DNA from 4 places in the Vibrio kanaloae genome. Region 4 is predicted to be linked to each of the others. Evidence: predicted binding sites of a transcription regulator. Region 4 holds the regulator's gene; each other region holds the start of a gene.
What was found. The regulator CRP, encoded in region 4, controls carbon source genes, mostly activating them, when cyclic AMP is high. The targets are predictions, from matches to a motif close to TGTGANNNNNNTCACA.

Region 1 (3,203 bases), on a different replicon from region 4:
CGTTGTGCTCTCCCGGCTCCCACTTATCTAATTCAGGTTTTAACAAAACGATGGCCATCGGTAACCCATAACCACTAATAGATTTAGACAGTGTTACAATATCAGGCTTAATACCTGAAGGCTCAAAGCTGAAAAAGGTACCCGTTCGCCCACAGCCAGCTTGTATGTCATCCACAATTAACAATATATCGTGGGCCTTACAAATTTTACTTAATCGTTGTAACCATTCATTTGAAGCGACATTAAGCCCGCCTTCACCTTGAACCGTTTCCAATAAGACAGCTGCTGGTTTATCCATACCGGCCGAATTATCGGTTAACATCGTTTCGAACAATTTTAATCCATCAATGTCAGCGTAACCTTCAAACGGCAAACGCGTAACGTTGTTGAGATCTGAACCTGCACCTTGCCTGTGATGTTGATTACCAGTCGCAGCCAGTGCACCTGCAGTACAACCATGAAAACCATTAGTAAACGCAACAATGCTGCTTCGGCCTTTCACTTTTTTAGCTAACTTGATTGCAGCTTCCACTGCATTTGTTCCTGTAGGGCCGGTAAATTGAACTTTGTAATCTAATGCTCTTGGTTCCAAGATGAAGCGACTCAGTGCTTCTAGGAATTCAGCTTTGGCTTCTGAATGCATATCTAAGCCATGTGTAATTCCATCCATTTCAATGTACTCAAGCAGTGCTTGCTTAAGAATTGGGTTGTTGTGACCGTAATTTAGAGATCCTGCTCCAGCAAGAAAATCGAGGTAACGATCACCTTGTTTTGTTTCAAGCCAGCAACCTTTTGATTTGCTAAAGGTGACTGGAAAACTATTCGAGTATGAACGTACGTTAGATTCCTGCTTTTTAAAAATATCCATGATAAGGCCGTTATTTAATTCCTATTAGTTTGTGATTATTTAAGGGAATTCGATATAAATATTCAGTATCGTGCCGACCGTTGAAGTGAACATTCTCATCTAAGAATGTTGTCACCTCTCCGGAACTACCATTTTTAGCGTCTAGCTTTTTGAATAGTGCCCAAGATGCTTGGTTTGATTTGGTAATGGTGGTTTCAATAGCGTCGATACCCTCCATCCATTCTCTCTTAAGTAAAGCATCAATCATCTTGTAAGCTAATGCATTACCTCTAAACCGAGGGTCAACGGCTACTTGCCAAATAAATAGTACATTAGGCTCATTCGGCTTCTGGTAACTAGAAATAAAACCGGCAAGGTCCCCTTTGTGCTCAACCAAGATACAAGTTTTACTAAAGTGAGTAGACTGCAAAAAATTGCAATATGAAGAATTAACATCTAATGGTGGGCATTCTGAAATTAAGCGGTAGATATCGTTGCCATCAGAAACTTCGGGCTCACGAAAAATCCATTTCTCATTGCTTTTTTCTACAATCTCCGAATATAGCCCCCAAGGCGCTGATGTAATCATATCTAGTTTTTTCCTTCGAACTCTAATTAAATTCCTTTCCATTATGAGCATTTTCACAGCATAAAGATCAACAAATTAACGCCACAAAGCTAAATTATGTGACACATATCACATAATTTAGCGTATTTCATGAATCAAACAATACTTTGAGTTCTAATGTATTTATTGAGATGAAGTTATCGAGACGTATTTTTCAAGGAACAAACACAAAAAAGTAGTTAGACAGAGATTGAGGATAGGAGCTTTTTGAGCATGGTGTTAAGTAGCCGAGTACCCCACGTTTGATAGGTAGTAAGCCATTTACTGAGTCAGACCTATAACCTAATTGATAAGCAATCTCTAGCTAAAGAGATAGCAGTCAGCATCCAATAAGTCGCTAACTGAAAGCACTCCAAACAGTGGTATCTATAAGTCACTATTGGAAATGTTAGCCAAAAAAAAACCTAGCGACGAATCGTTAGGTTTCTAGTATAAAAGCAGTAATAACGAGCTGAAAAAGAAACGGATTCAGATACACCCATTTAACTTTTACTTACTTTAGAGGATCATTATCAGGTAGTGCTTTGTGTATCCATAACGCTAAGCGCTTTTTAATGTTTGCTCCATCAAGCTTACTTTCGGGTAGCGGCGTTATCTGATTCACTTCAACGAGGAACAAATACACCGCTTTAACCTTTATTGGTTGAGATGAATGTGGCAAATCAAAGCCCTGCAACTTTGCCATTTTAAAACCGACCTCTACTGCTTTTTTCACCAGCTTATCTTCATTAATGATCTTCGCGGTTTTCGACATATTATCTCCATCACCTTTACTGAGCGAACAATAAGTATATCAAACAGATATCGTTCACAAGATTACCGTGCTCCCAAATCGAACACTCTTCCTGATAAAACCATAAACGAATCACCGTCTGGGAAAGGATTCTAGTTTGAATGCCATCCACAATGTTTAATGGTCCAAAAAACCACCTTTTTTACCAAAAACTCAATAAATGAGACTTTCAGCCAAGAAACTAAAAATCGAATAAAATTTGACTTATCATTATAAAGAATACGGCATATTATTATCATTTAGTCAATAATCGCTTTCTTTAAAACCAATAACCTTCTGTTATTTAATCAGTTTTATACTAAAACGACTTAGATCATACTTACCGTTTCCTGTAACGAAAATAACTTACAAAACACTCAATAATAAAATAGAATAAACCCACTAATTTTATACTGGTGTTAAAAATGCGTTACCTATGGGCTTCATTCTGTCATAAAAATCCAATTCTCGGACGAATCGTTCATATCCTTGTTATGTTGGTAGCGTTAGCTTCTATCGTTGTTCCACTGATCTCGACAGATGCAACAACAATACTAATGGCACTGGGTGTAGCCCTTGTGTGTATTGTTCTATTCGTTTTCTTTGCGCTCAGTGACAAAATGCGTTCAGGCATGCACTAAACTCCACTTTTCATAACTTGCCGTCTCTTTTCGATCAGCGATATTAAACTGATCGTTTCCAGAGAAGCAAAAACGCCCAAAGGTGTTCACTTTCGGGCGCTTTTATCTCAGTAATTGTTAACTCACCAACATACTTAATATAAGTGTGAAAACTCTTCTATTCGACTCTTACCGCGCAATAATAAAAAATTCAAAAAGCGGGAGGTTGAGGTCGTGATTATTTTGTCTTCTTCCACGCCGTGATTCTCAAGTAATGCTTTTACGAGATCCAAACAAGCAATTTCTTCGCAGAAATGCGCATCAGAGCCCGTAGAG
Region 2 (3,203 bases), on a different replicon from region 4:
GTATATAGGATAAGAGAGACTTGCTCTATTACTCTTCCGAGTGAACCTTATACACTGCAGAGCAATGAAAGTGGTAGTTTGAATCTGAATCAACTTAACGAGCAGGCACAAAAAAGCGGACACCCTTCTTACGTTAACTCCGTTAGCAAGGTATCCGCTTTTACTGAATCTAGCTTAAAGCAGGATGAAAATACCCGCTAAACATGCACTCATCAGGTTTGCTAGCGTACCAGCAACTACCGCTTTCAAACCTAGATTAGCTACTTCAGCACGACGCTCTGGCGCCATCACACCGATAGAACCCAGCTGAATCGCGATAGAGCCAATGTTAGCGAAGCCACACAGAGCAAATGTCACAATCACTTGGCTGTGTTCAGATAACAGCGCTTTGTTCTCAATGAAGTCGATGAAAGCAACAAACTCGTTCATTACGATCTTCTGACCGATGTAAGAGCCCGCCATCAACACTTCATCACTCGGGATACCAATGAGCCATGCTAAAGGCGAGAACAGGTAACCGAAGATAGCTTGCAGCGTAATACCCGCAAAACCAAACGTTTCACCCAAGCTTTCTAATCCTGTGTTTACCATGGCAATCACACTAACGAATGCAATCAACATAGTACCAACAGCCACTGCGACTTTCATACCATTCATCGCGCCGCTTGCCAATGCATCAATCACGTTGCTTTGGTCAGCTTTATCTAGCTCAATATGCTCGTAGTCACTGGGAATGTCGCGTTCAGGTACAATGATCTTCGCCATTAACAAACTGCCTGGAGCCGCCATAAAGCTTGCTGCGATAAGGTACTTAAGTTCAACGCCAAGGCCAGCGTAACCACCGAGAACACTACCCGCTACCGACGCCATACCGCCCGCCATAACAGCAAACAGCTCGGAACGAGTCATAGATTTTAAAAAAGGACGAATAAGAAGAGGAGACTCACCCTGAGAAAGGAAGATATTACCGGTTGCAACAAGAGATTCAGCTTTACTTGTACCCAACAGTTTTTGCACCGCTCCGCCCAAGATTTGAATCACTTTTTGCATGACGCCTAAGTAATAAAGTGCAGAGATTAAAGCACTAAAGAAAATGATGATTGGAAGTACGCGAACTGCGAAAATGAAGCCATCAGTAGCAAGGTCACCGAAAAGGAAAGCAATACCAGCGTCTGCAAAACCAAGTAGGCTTGAAACGCCATTACTTAGGCTTGTTAGCGCCAACTGTCCCCACGGAAAATACAATACTAAGGCAGCGAAACCGATTTGAAGTAACAATGCACGAGACACTGTTTTCCAGTTAATCGAAGAGCGACTTTCAGATAGCAGGTACGCGCAAGCAATCAGTGCAATAACACCGACAAAACCAAATAGAATATTCATAATGTGTCCTAGTAATCCTTATAGAGAGAGCATGAGCCAAGCAAATGACATCAAAGGAGCAGGACAAAGAACCGCAAGCAACACGCTACGCGATGAAGGAGCTAACAGAGTTAGCGAATGTAACAACGAGTTGTTCATGTAAGAATCACCTTATACAAGCAGTGGAACGCAGCTGGTCCGGTCCGTGGGGTCATTCACATATCCATGTGACGGCTTGTATTGGCTAAGCACCGGCTTAAAACCGGAAGAGAAGTATAAACAGTTAAGTGAGACTTTCATCACATTTTTTAACGCAAACGTTCGCGCGGTTAAGAATCGTGCAAAACGGAGTGCTTATCGGAGAGATCTACCGGGCGGGACAGTTAAAAATAAGTTAACTAGATCTATGATTTAGCTAAAAAGCCACAGGACGTGGCTTTTCTAGAATAGGAGCACCAGTAACTAGTTTAGTAAAGCACTTTTTACTTCAACATCTTGGAAGATTTCTTCAAAACGCTGTTTGTAGATAAGCTGCATCTCATTGATAATCGCGCCGCCATCCGGAACATCATTCTCACCTTGAAAGTTTTTACTCAGTAACTTCTTACCGGCTTCATCATAAATAATCACATTGACATTGTACCAAGAGTTGTCTGTGAACGCGTGGAAATCATACTTCCATTCATTCAAGACGAACATCATAGACTTATTGTCGAACGCTTTCATCTGCTCAACGACTTTAGTTATGTCTTCGTTTGGTGTCGTCTCGACTGAGTCCACTGTCACTTGCTGCTTCTTTAAGCCTGCAACGAGCCTATCCGTCAAAAACTGAGACATTGGTTGCTGAGTCGCCGTATTGTATGAATAAGGTATCCCCAATGAACTGCGAATGATTCCCTCAAACTTTGGTTCTTTATCTTGTTCTAAAACGTATGGACGTTTATCAATGACAGCAATAGTCAGCGCTTTTTCTTGTGGGACCATGCTTAACAGTGGTGCGCTCTCTTCTGGAGTCAGTACCGTTGCACAACCTGAAAGCCCTAGCGCTACTGCAGCGAAGAACAAACTGACGAGTTTTTTCATTAGGTTTACCTATTTTATTATTTGAAGGTAGTGTTCTAACAAAAATCTAATTAATCATCAAACATTCGCTAAATCAATAAATTACATAACTCTCATTACATAAACCAACTCACATATTGGTAGGGTTATTATTGATAAAATTACTTATAAATTTAAAACGATGGTCAGTTGCAAAATAAATTTATTAAACAAATTCAATATGTCAACACAACTCGCACGTAATAAAATCGAAGCTAGCTATGTTGAAGCTACCAAGCAAAAGCACAAAGATATTGGCGCGTATTATGTTCTAGCCCCAAAGATTGCAATGCCTCATGCTCGTCCTGAAGATGGTGTGAACGAAGCATCACTGCAAGTGACGGTGTTTAAACACGGTGTTGATTTAGAATCGGAAGACAACGGAGACGTTTACCTTCCAATTACTCTGGCGGCAATGGATTCAGACAGCCATATCCATACTATTATGGCGCTATCAGAGTTGTTCCAAAATGATGATGACATAGATGCCATTATCGCCGCGGAAACAGCGCAAGCGATCATCGAGATCTTAAAGCAATACTAATCTTGCACTATACATCCTGTTCCTTTGTCTAATAAGCCCCTATTAAAAAAGCGATAGCCTCGGCTATCGCTTTTCTGTTAATGGTGCTGAGTCATTTCCCATCGAGAATTATTTAAGGCATTTCCCCTGAAATACTCGCTAACGCTAAAACGCGTACATTCTTTTATCTGTTGATAATTCAAAGCAGTATTCCGAA
Region 3 (3,203 bases), 450 kb from region 4:
CTCGAAATTCGTTAACGACGTTTTCCCAAACTACTTCATCGTTGTTGAGTTCGTCCAATGATGCGGCATCCAGAGCAAACAACTCAGAGGCTAAACTGGCGCGTAATGCACGGTCATTTTCAGGTGTCAGCACCGCCTGTAATAAACGCTGAATATCTTGTGCGACCAAGCTGGTGAAAACGCTATCTCGGTTAGACAAATACACGCTTGCAATGCCTTGTTCAGACAACGCGTTCTTGATCAGACGACCTTCACTACCGGTTCGAACCAAGACTGCAATATCACCCGCATTCACAGCATGTTGTTTTTTGCCGTTATCAAAATAGGCTTGTTGATTTTGAGAAGCGGTCAGAATGGTTTGAATTTGACTCGCCGTCGCCTCAGCCATGGCTTTGTGATATTCGCCTTTCGGTAATGGCTTATCTTCCGCTTCTTGTAGCCAAAAGGTCAATGCATGCTGAGTTTCACCATTCATCACCCACTGGCGTTTGTCAGCCGATGGGCTAGCAGCAACGGGTAAGAATGGAATGTCTTGGTCGTAGATAAACGGGCTATCCGAATTCATAAACACTTGGTTTACCGCGCTGACCATATCAGCACTCGAACGCCAGTTAGTGCCTAACGTATAGTGAGCACTAACTTGGTTTCTTGCCTTAATGTAGGTAAAGATATCTGCGCCACGGAAGCCGTAAATAGCCTGCTTCGGATCACCGATCATAAACAGACCGCATTGCGGGTTATCTAAATAGATTCGGCTAAAAATACTGTATTGCAGCGGATCGGTATCTTGGAATTCATCGATCATCGCCACTGGGTATAAGGTTCGAATTCTCTCCACTAGCAATGATTGCTCATCCACATCAATGGACGCGGATAACTGAGTCAACAAATCATCAAACGATAACCACTGCTTTTGCTGTTTAGCTTTGGCTAACATGGTTCGGCAATGGGTAATGGCATGCGCCAGCAATGGAGCTTTTAGATCTGCTGGAGAATTTAAGAAGTCCTCAATCGCTTCGAAAACGGCGTGCTGAGGTGCAGTGCCTTTCGGTGTTTTTTCAATTAACGTGGCTTGTGAGAACTTCTCTAGTTTATCTGGAAACTGGTAATCATGAGTGTCGCTCTGCGCCCATGCCGTGACGGCTTCTAACCAAGTCGGTAAAGATTTCTTAGTGTAGCTACGCTTGTTCACATCTGAACCTGAAATCAAAACCAAAAAGTCCGCTTCGGATTCGCACCACAACGCCTTAAGTTGCTTCACTTTATCTAGGTTTTGATTGTGCAGAGTTTGCAGGTCGCCCGACATTGCTTCGACGGTTAGCTTTAGTGGAGAACCCGTCAGATAACGATTTACGTCAGCCAATAGAGAAGCGGGAGAACCCCAAATATTGCGTACTTCGCCCGCGAGTTGAATGGGTAGCGGGTAAAACTGCTTACGCCAATAGTCGGCAACTACTTGCGCTTTCAAGTGGCTTTCATCGGTCACAAATTCATTATCAAAACGGCTTCCAGATTCAAAGGCATTTTGGGTCAACATGCGCTGACAGAAACCGTGAATGGTGTAGACCGCCGCCTCATCCATTTGCCTTTCAGCATTGAGCAGAGTTTTCGCCGCGCCAGCATGATCATCGATGGCTTGTAACAAAGGCGCAATCACTGGGTCGTCACTTTGCCCACGTGCAAACGCAATCCGTGCATCATGGATTCGCGCACGAATACGATCCCGCAGCTCGGCCGTAGCCGCTTCAGTAAAGGTCACCACCAGAATTTGGTCTACAGTTAGTGGCTCATGGTGTCGTGTAGCTTCCGTCAGATCACCTTGCGGCGCAGCAGTGCCGTGCCCGAGCAGTAGGCGCAAGTACAAGCCAGCAATGGTGAATGTTTTACCAGTACCCGCTGATGCTTCAATTAAACGCGCGCCATGAAGTGGAAACGTCATGGTATCGAGTGTCTGTGGAGCGATTACCTGAACACTGCTTATGGTCGTCATGCCTTACTGCCTTTTGATAGATGAGTCTGTTAAAAATGTGACTATTGCTATAAATGTGACCTAGCGTGGAAAACGTCATTCAATTTACGTCCTACGCTGATTTGTTAATAGTTAGTGCGATCTCTCTCACGGATCAATTCAAATCGCCTCGCTACTATGCGCCCACGAGTTCAGGAGCGCCTGTGAGTTTTGTACTTTACGGCGTTACTTTGAACCACAGAATAATGGTCCCTCTGACCTGTGGCCGTACAGCGAACGCCCTACACTAATAATGATTTACTGGCGGCCACTTTATTTCCTGTACCTTGCTTCAATTCACCTTGATTCCCTTCATCTTGAAAGCAAGCGTATCAAACTCTTACCAGCGACTCTCTTTTGTCTTTCATTAATTCAGCGCACTCGCTATTGATCTTGTCGATCACAGCCACCTACTCCTGATCTTCCAGATCGGCTGCAGCCAACCTTGCCGCCTGCAACACAAGTGTCGAGTACATACGTGATTGAGCAGCCAGTTCATCATCCCACTTAGGCCAAATTCGTGAGATGTAGGTATCTCTGCCCTCGCCCGTAAAGGCGAAGCTGTCATTAAAGGTATCGGTCATTTTCTTGAGTGACTTTTCTTCGTCATCGACCCATTTCCCACGACTAAAGCCCGCTTCAACACCAGCTAATGCGGTTTTCGGGAAGTAAGGCAATGGCGCTGTCATGCCTTGATAAGACAGTCGTACTAACTCAGCCAACAAGCTCTTCGCCTGCTGTGCATCGCCAATCGGTTGTAGCGTTTGGTGAACCACGCCTTCTTTTCTGTCGTAGCCAATAATATGGGTCGTTTTTCCGTGTCCCATCACTGCACAACATAGATGATCAATCCACGCTGCCAAATAATCTTGAGAGCGTATTTTACCGCTACGGAAACGAACTAGACCCGATTGATAGTTTTGAGTTAACCAACCCATCAAACGAACAGGCTTACCTTCGCCTAACACATCAAATTCGATATTCACTTCGAGATCTTGCTGCGGTGATCCGCTCACAAATCGAATCTCTTTGGCTAAGTCTTCCGCTTGAACACGGTTGGTTTCAAATTCGATATCACCAAAGGCGCCGACCGGTAATCGGCCCTGTGCTTTTTGCTCAGAGACAAACAGTCGAACCGCTTCGTCTGCACCTTCAGGGTGGTCGAGCAGCACTTGCAGCAAAGCATCCTTAAGTT
Region 4 (3,203 bases):
ATCGATAAGCTTGTTGCAGCAACTCAAAAGATTCGTGTTGATCAGCCTTTCGCTGAGCCAGCACCATTCATGGGCCCACAGATCTCTGAAGCAGCAGCTAAGTTTATTTTAGACGCGCAAGCTAACTTGCAATCGCTAGGTGGTGTCAGCCTAGTAGAAGCAAAAGCGGGTCAAGCGGCGTTTGTGACTCCGGGTATTATCGATGCAACCCACATTGCAGAACTGCCAGATGAAGAATACTTCGGTCCATTGTTACAAGTAATTCGCTACCAGTCACTAGAGCAAGCGGTTGAGTTAGCTAACGACACACGCTTTGGTTTATCTGCTGGTTTAGTATCAACAGATGATTCTGAATGGGAATACTTCGTTGACCATATTCGAGCGGGTATTGTGAACCGTAACCGTCAGCTAACAGGCGCCAGTGGTGATGCACCATTTGGTGGTCCGGGTGCTTCAGGTAACTTACGCCCTAGTGCTTACTATGCGGCTGACTACTGTGCTTATCCTATGGCTTCAATGGAAGGTGACGAAACTCAATTGCCCGCGACATTTAGCCCGGGTCTTGAGCTGTAATTTAGGCTATGAGTACTAAGCTCATTCGTTAAACTGGAAATAGGGAAGTGGTGTTATCGCTTCCTTTTCCATCACGCCTGACACCTAGATTGGGCGGTAGATAATAATAGAACAAGTATGTCACAGGCTGATGGCTGCTGACTTTGTGTCTCAGCCTCTCCCTTTCTAATCCAAATTACTAGCTTGCTAGAATCTCTGACAAGGAGTCACCATGACGCCCGATCTACTATTTAAATCACTATGGGATGATTACATTCACAGGCTGTGCCCATCGGCTGAGAAAGTACACCAGTTGCTAAAAGAAGACGAAGCGCTGATTAATGATCATATTGCACTGCGTACTTTCAATGTAGCTCCGCTGGGAATTGAAACGCTGGCTAAGCCTTTCCTTGAGTTAGGTTATAAAGCGTGTGGCGATTACCTGTTTGAGAGCAAGAAGCTAGTTGCTAAGCATTACGAGCATCCAGATCCAAAACAGCCGAAAGTGTTCATTAGTGAATTGAAGGTAGAAGAGTGCTCAAGTGAGTTGCAACAGATCGTTGCTAAGTTGGTTGAGCAAGTTGATGCAAGTCAGCTTCAAGGTCATGAATTCTTGTTTGGTGGTCGTCTCTGGGATTTGAGCTTCGCAGATTTCCAAGTGCTAGCAAAAGAGAGTGAATACGCGTCTTGGTTAGCGGCTCATGGATATGGAGCTAACCACTTTACGGTGAGTGTGAACCAACTTAATAAATTCGATGAAGTGCAGGCCGTGAATGACTATCTGAATGAGTCGGGATTCACTATCAATGCGTCTGGAGGTGAGGTTAAAGGCTCTCCAGAGGTCTTATTAGAACAATCATCAACAATGGCAGATAAAGTCCCAGTTTCATTTGTTGAAGGCAATGAGACGATTCCTGGTGGCTTCTATGAGTTTGCTAAGCGCTATGCGATGGCGAATGGTGAGCTTTATACCGGGTTTGTCGCAGCATCGGCTGACAAGATTTTTGAAAGCACCAACGGTTAACGGACGAAGCTCTATTTCGTAACGCTCTCGCATCTTCAAAAAACAAAAAAAGCCACCAAATTTGCATTTGGTGGCTTTCAAATTTTTGGCTCAGCTAATCGAGATTAACGAGTGCCGTATACCACGATAGTTTTACCGTGTGCAGAAATTAGGTTCTGCTCTTCTAGCATCTTCAAGATACGACCTACTGTCTCACGAGAACAACCAACGATCTGGCCAATTTCTTGACGAGTGATCTTGATTTGCATGCCGTCAGGGTGAGTCATTGCATCGGGTTGTTTCGCTAGGTTTAGTAGCGTTTGAGCGATACGACCGGTTACGTCAAGGAACGCTAAGTCACCAACTTTTTGGCTAGTTACTTGTAGGCGGCTTGCCATTTGCGCTGAAAGACGCATCAGGATGTCTGGGTTCACTTGGATAAGTTGGCGGAATTTCTTGAAAGAAATCTCAGCAACTTCACAAGGAGATTTTGCTCGAACCCACGCAGTACGCTCTTGGTCTTCTTCGAATAAGCCAAGCTCACCGATGAAGTCGCCTTGGTTTAGGTAAGAAAGAATCATTTCCTTACCTTCTTCGTCTTTGATAAGAACTGCCACAGAACCTTTCACAATGTAGTACAAGGTTTCTGCCTTTTCACCAGCATGAATCAAAGTACTTTTTGAAGGGTACTTATGAATATGACAGTGTGAAAGGAACCACTCTAATGTTGGATCGGTTTGGGGTTTACCTAGAACCATAATATCTTACTTCCTCTGCAGGGTATGCTTGCTGCTTTCCGTATTTTAGCTAAGCCTGGATTGACTCGTTAGGATAAGAGCACTAGTTGAGTGCTGCAAGCTATCTTGTGTTTCGTTTAAGAATAGTATCCTTTTTCAGGTACTATTTCTTGATTTTAATCGTGACCAAGCTACGATTTTTTACGCAAAATTGTGCACATGATCACGGTATGAAAAGTAATCAATAAGAACGACGTACCGTTAACCTATTTTTCCGGTTTCGATGAGCTGTTGCAGGATTGGTCTTACAATGAGCTCCATAGCAAAACTCATTTTTCCTCCTGGCACGACAAGCGTGTTGTGGCGAGACATAAATGAGCCATCAATCATTGCCAAAAGGTATGGGAAATCGACGTTTTTGATGCCACGCAAACGTATAACTACGAAGCTCTCGTCTAAACTAGGGATCCCTTTGGCGTTGAGTGGGTTGGATGTATCTACGGTTGGAACTCGTTGAAAATTGATATGAGTACGTGAAAATTGAGGAGTAATGTAGTTAAGATAATCATCCATTGAACGAACAATTGAGTCCATTACTGCTTCACGCGAGTGCCCGCGATCGCGTGTGTCACGAACGAATTTTTGTATCCATTCAAGGTTCACGATTGGCACCATACCGATTAGCAGGTCGACATGTTTAGAGACGTTGATGTCTCCGTCTACTACACCGCCGTGTAGGCCTTCGTAGAACATCACATTTGAATTTTCAGGGATCTCTTGCCATGGCGTAAAGGTACCTGGCATTTGATTGTAAGGCACGGCTTCATCGAAGGTGTGCAGATAACTCCGTACTTTACCGGTGCCTTCATTACCATACTGATGGAAGAATTCTTCTAATGCGCCAAAATCGT

Region 1: the regulator CRP is predicted to act here: its motif matches at 1,534-1,549, upstream of ectA (diaminobutyrate acetyltransferase).
Region 2: the regulator CRP is predicted to act here: its motif matches at 1,651-1,666, upstream of OCV24_RS14500 (NupC/NupG family nucleoside CNT transporter).
Region 3: the regulator CRP is predicted to act here: its motif matches at 2,106-2,121, upstream of recB (exodeoxyribonuclease V subunit beta).

What each region holds. Positions count from the first base shown of each region.
Region 1 covers NZ_AP025498.1:474,596-477,798, reverse strand. The annotation lists gene ectB (diaminobutyrate--2-oxoglutarate transaminase) at 1-868, opposite strand, end outside; gene ectA (diaminobutyrate acetyltransferase) at 879-1,436, opposite strand; gene OCV24_RS16395 (DUF5062 family protein) at 1,969-2,229, opposite strand; gene OCV24_RS16390 (hypothetical protein) at 2,673-2,888, shown strand; gene OCV24_RS16385 (phosphatase) at 3,023-3,203, opposite strand, start outside.
Region 2 covers NZ_AP025498.1:38,345-41,547, forward strand. The annotation lists gene OCV24_RS14500 (NupC/NupG family nucleoside CNT transporter) at 175-1,383, opposite strand; gene OCV24_RS14505 (YajG family lipoprotein) at 1,825-2,445, opposite strand; partial or broken gene OCV24_RS14510 (PTS sugar transporter subunit IIA) at 2,648-3,007, shown strand; gene OCV24_RS14515 (HD-GYP domain-containing protein) at 3,152-3,203, opposite strand, start outside.
Region 3 covers NZ_AP025497.1:751,058-754,260, reverse strand. The annotation lists gene recB (exodeoxyribonuclease V subunit beta) at 1-1,990, opposite strand, end outside; gene recC (exodeoxyribonuclease V subunit gamma) at 2,419-3,203, opposite strand, start outside.
Region 4 covers NZ_AP025497.1:303,111-306,313, forward strand. The annotation lists gene astD (succinylglutamate-semialdehyde dehydrogenase) at 1-573, shown strand, start outside; gene OCV24_RS01350 (DUF1338 domain-containing protein) at 785-1,576, shown strand; gene crp (cAMP-activated global transcriptional regulator CRP) at 1,681-2,313, opposite strand; gene OCV24_RS01360 (phosphoribulokinase) at 2,554-3,203, opposite strand, start outside.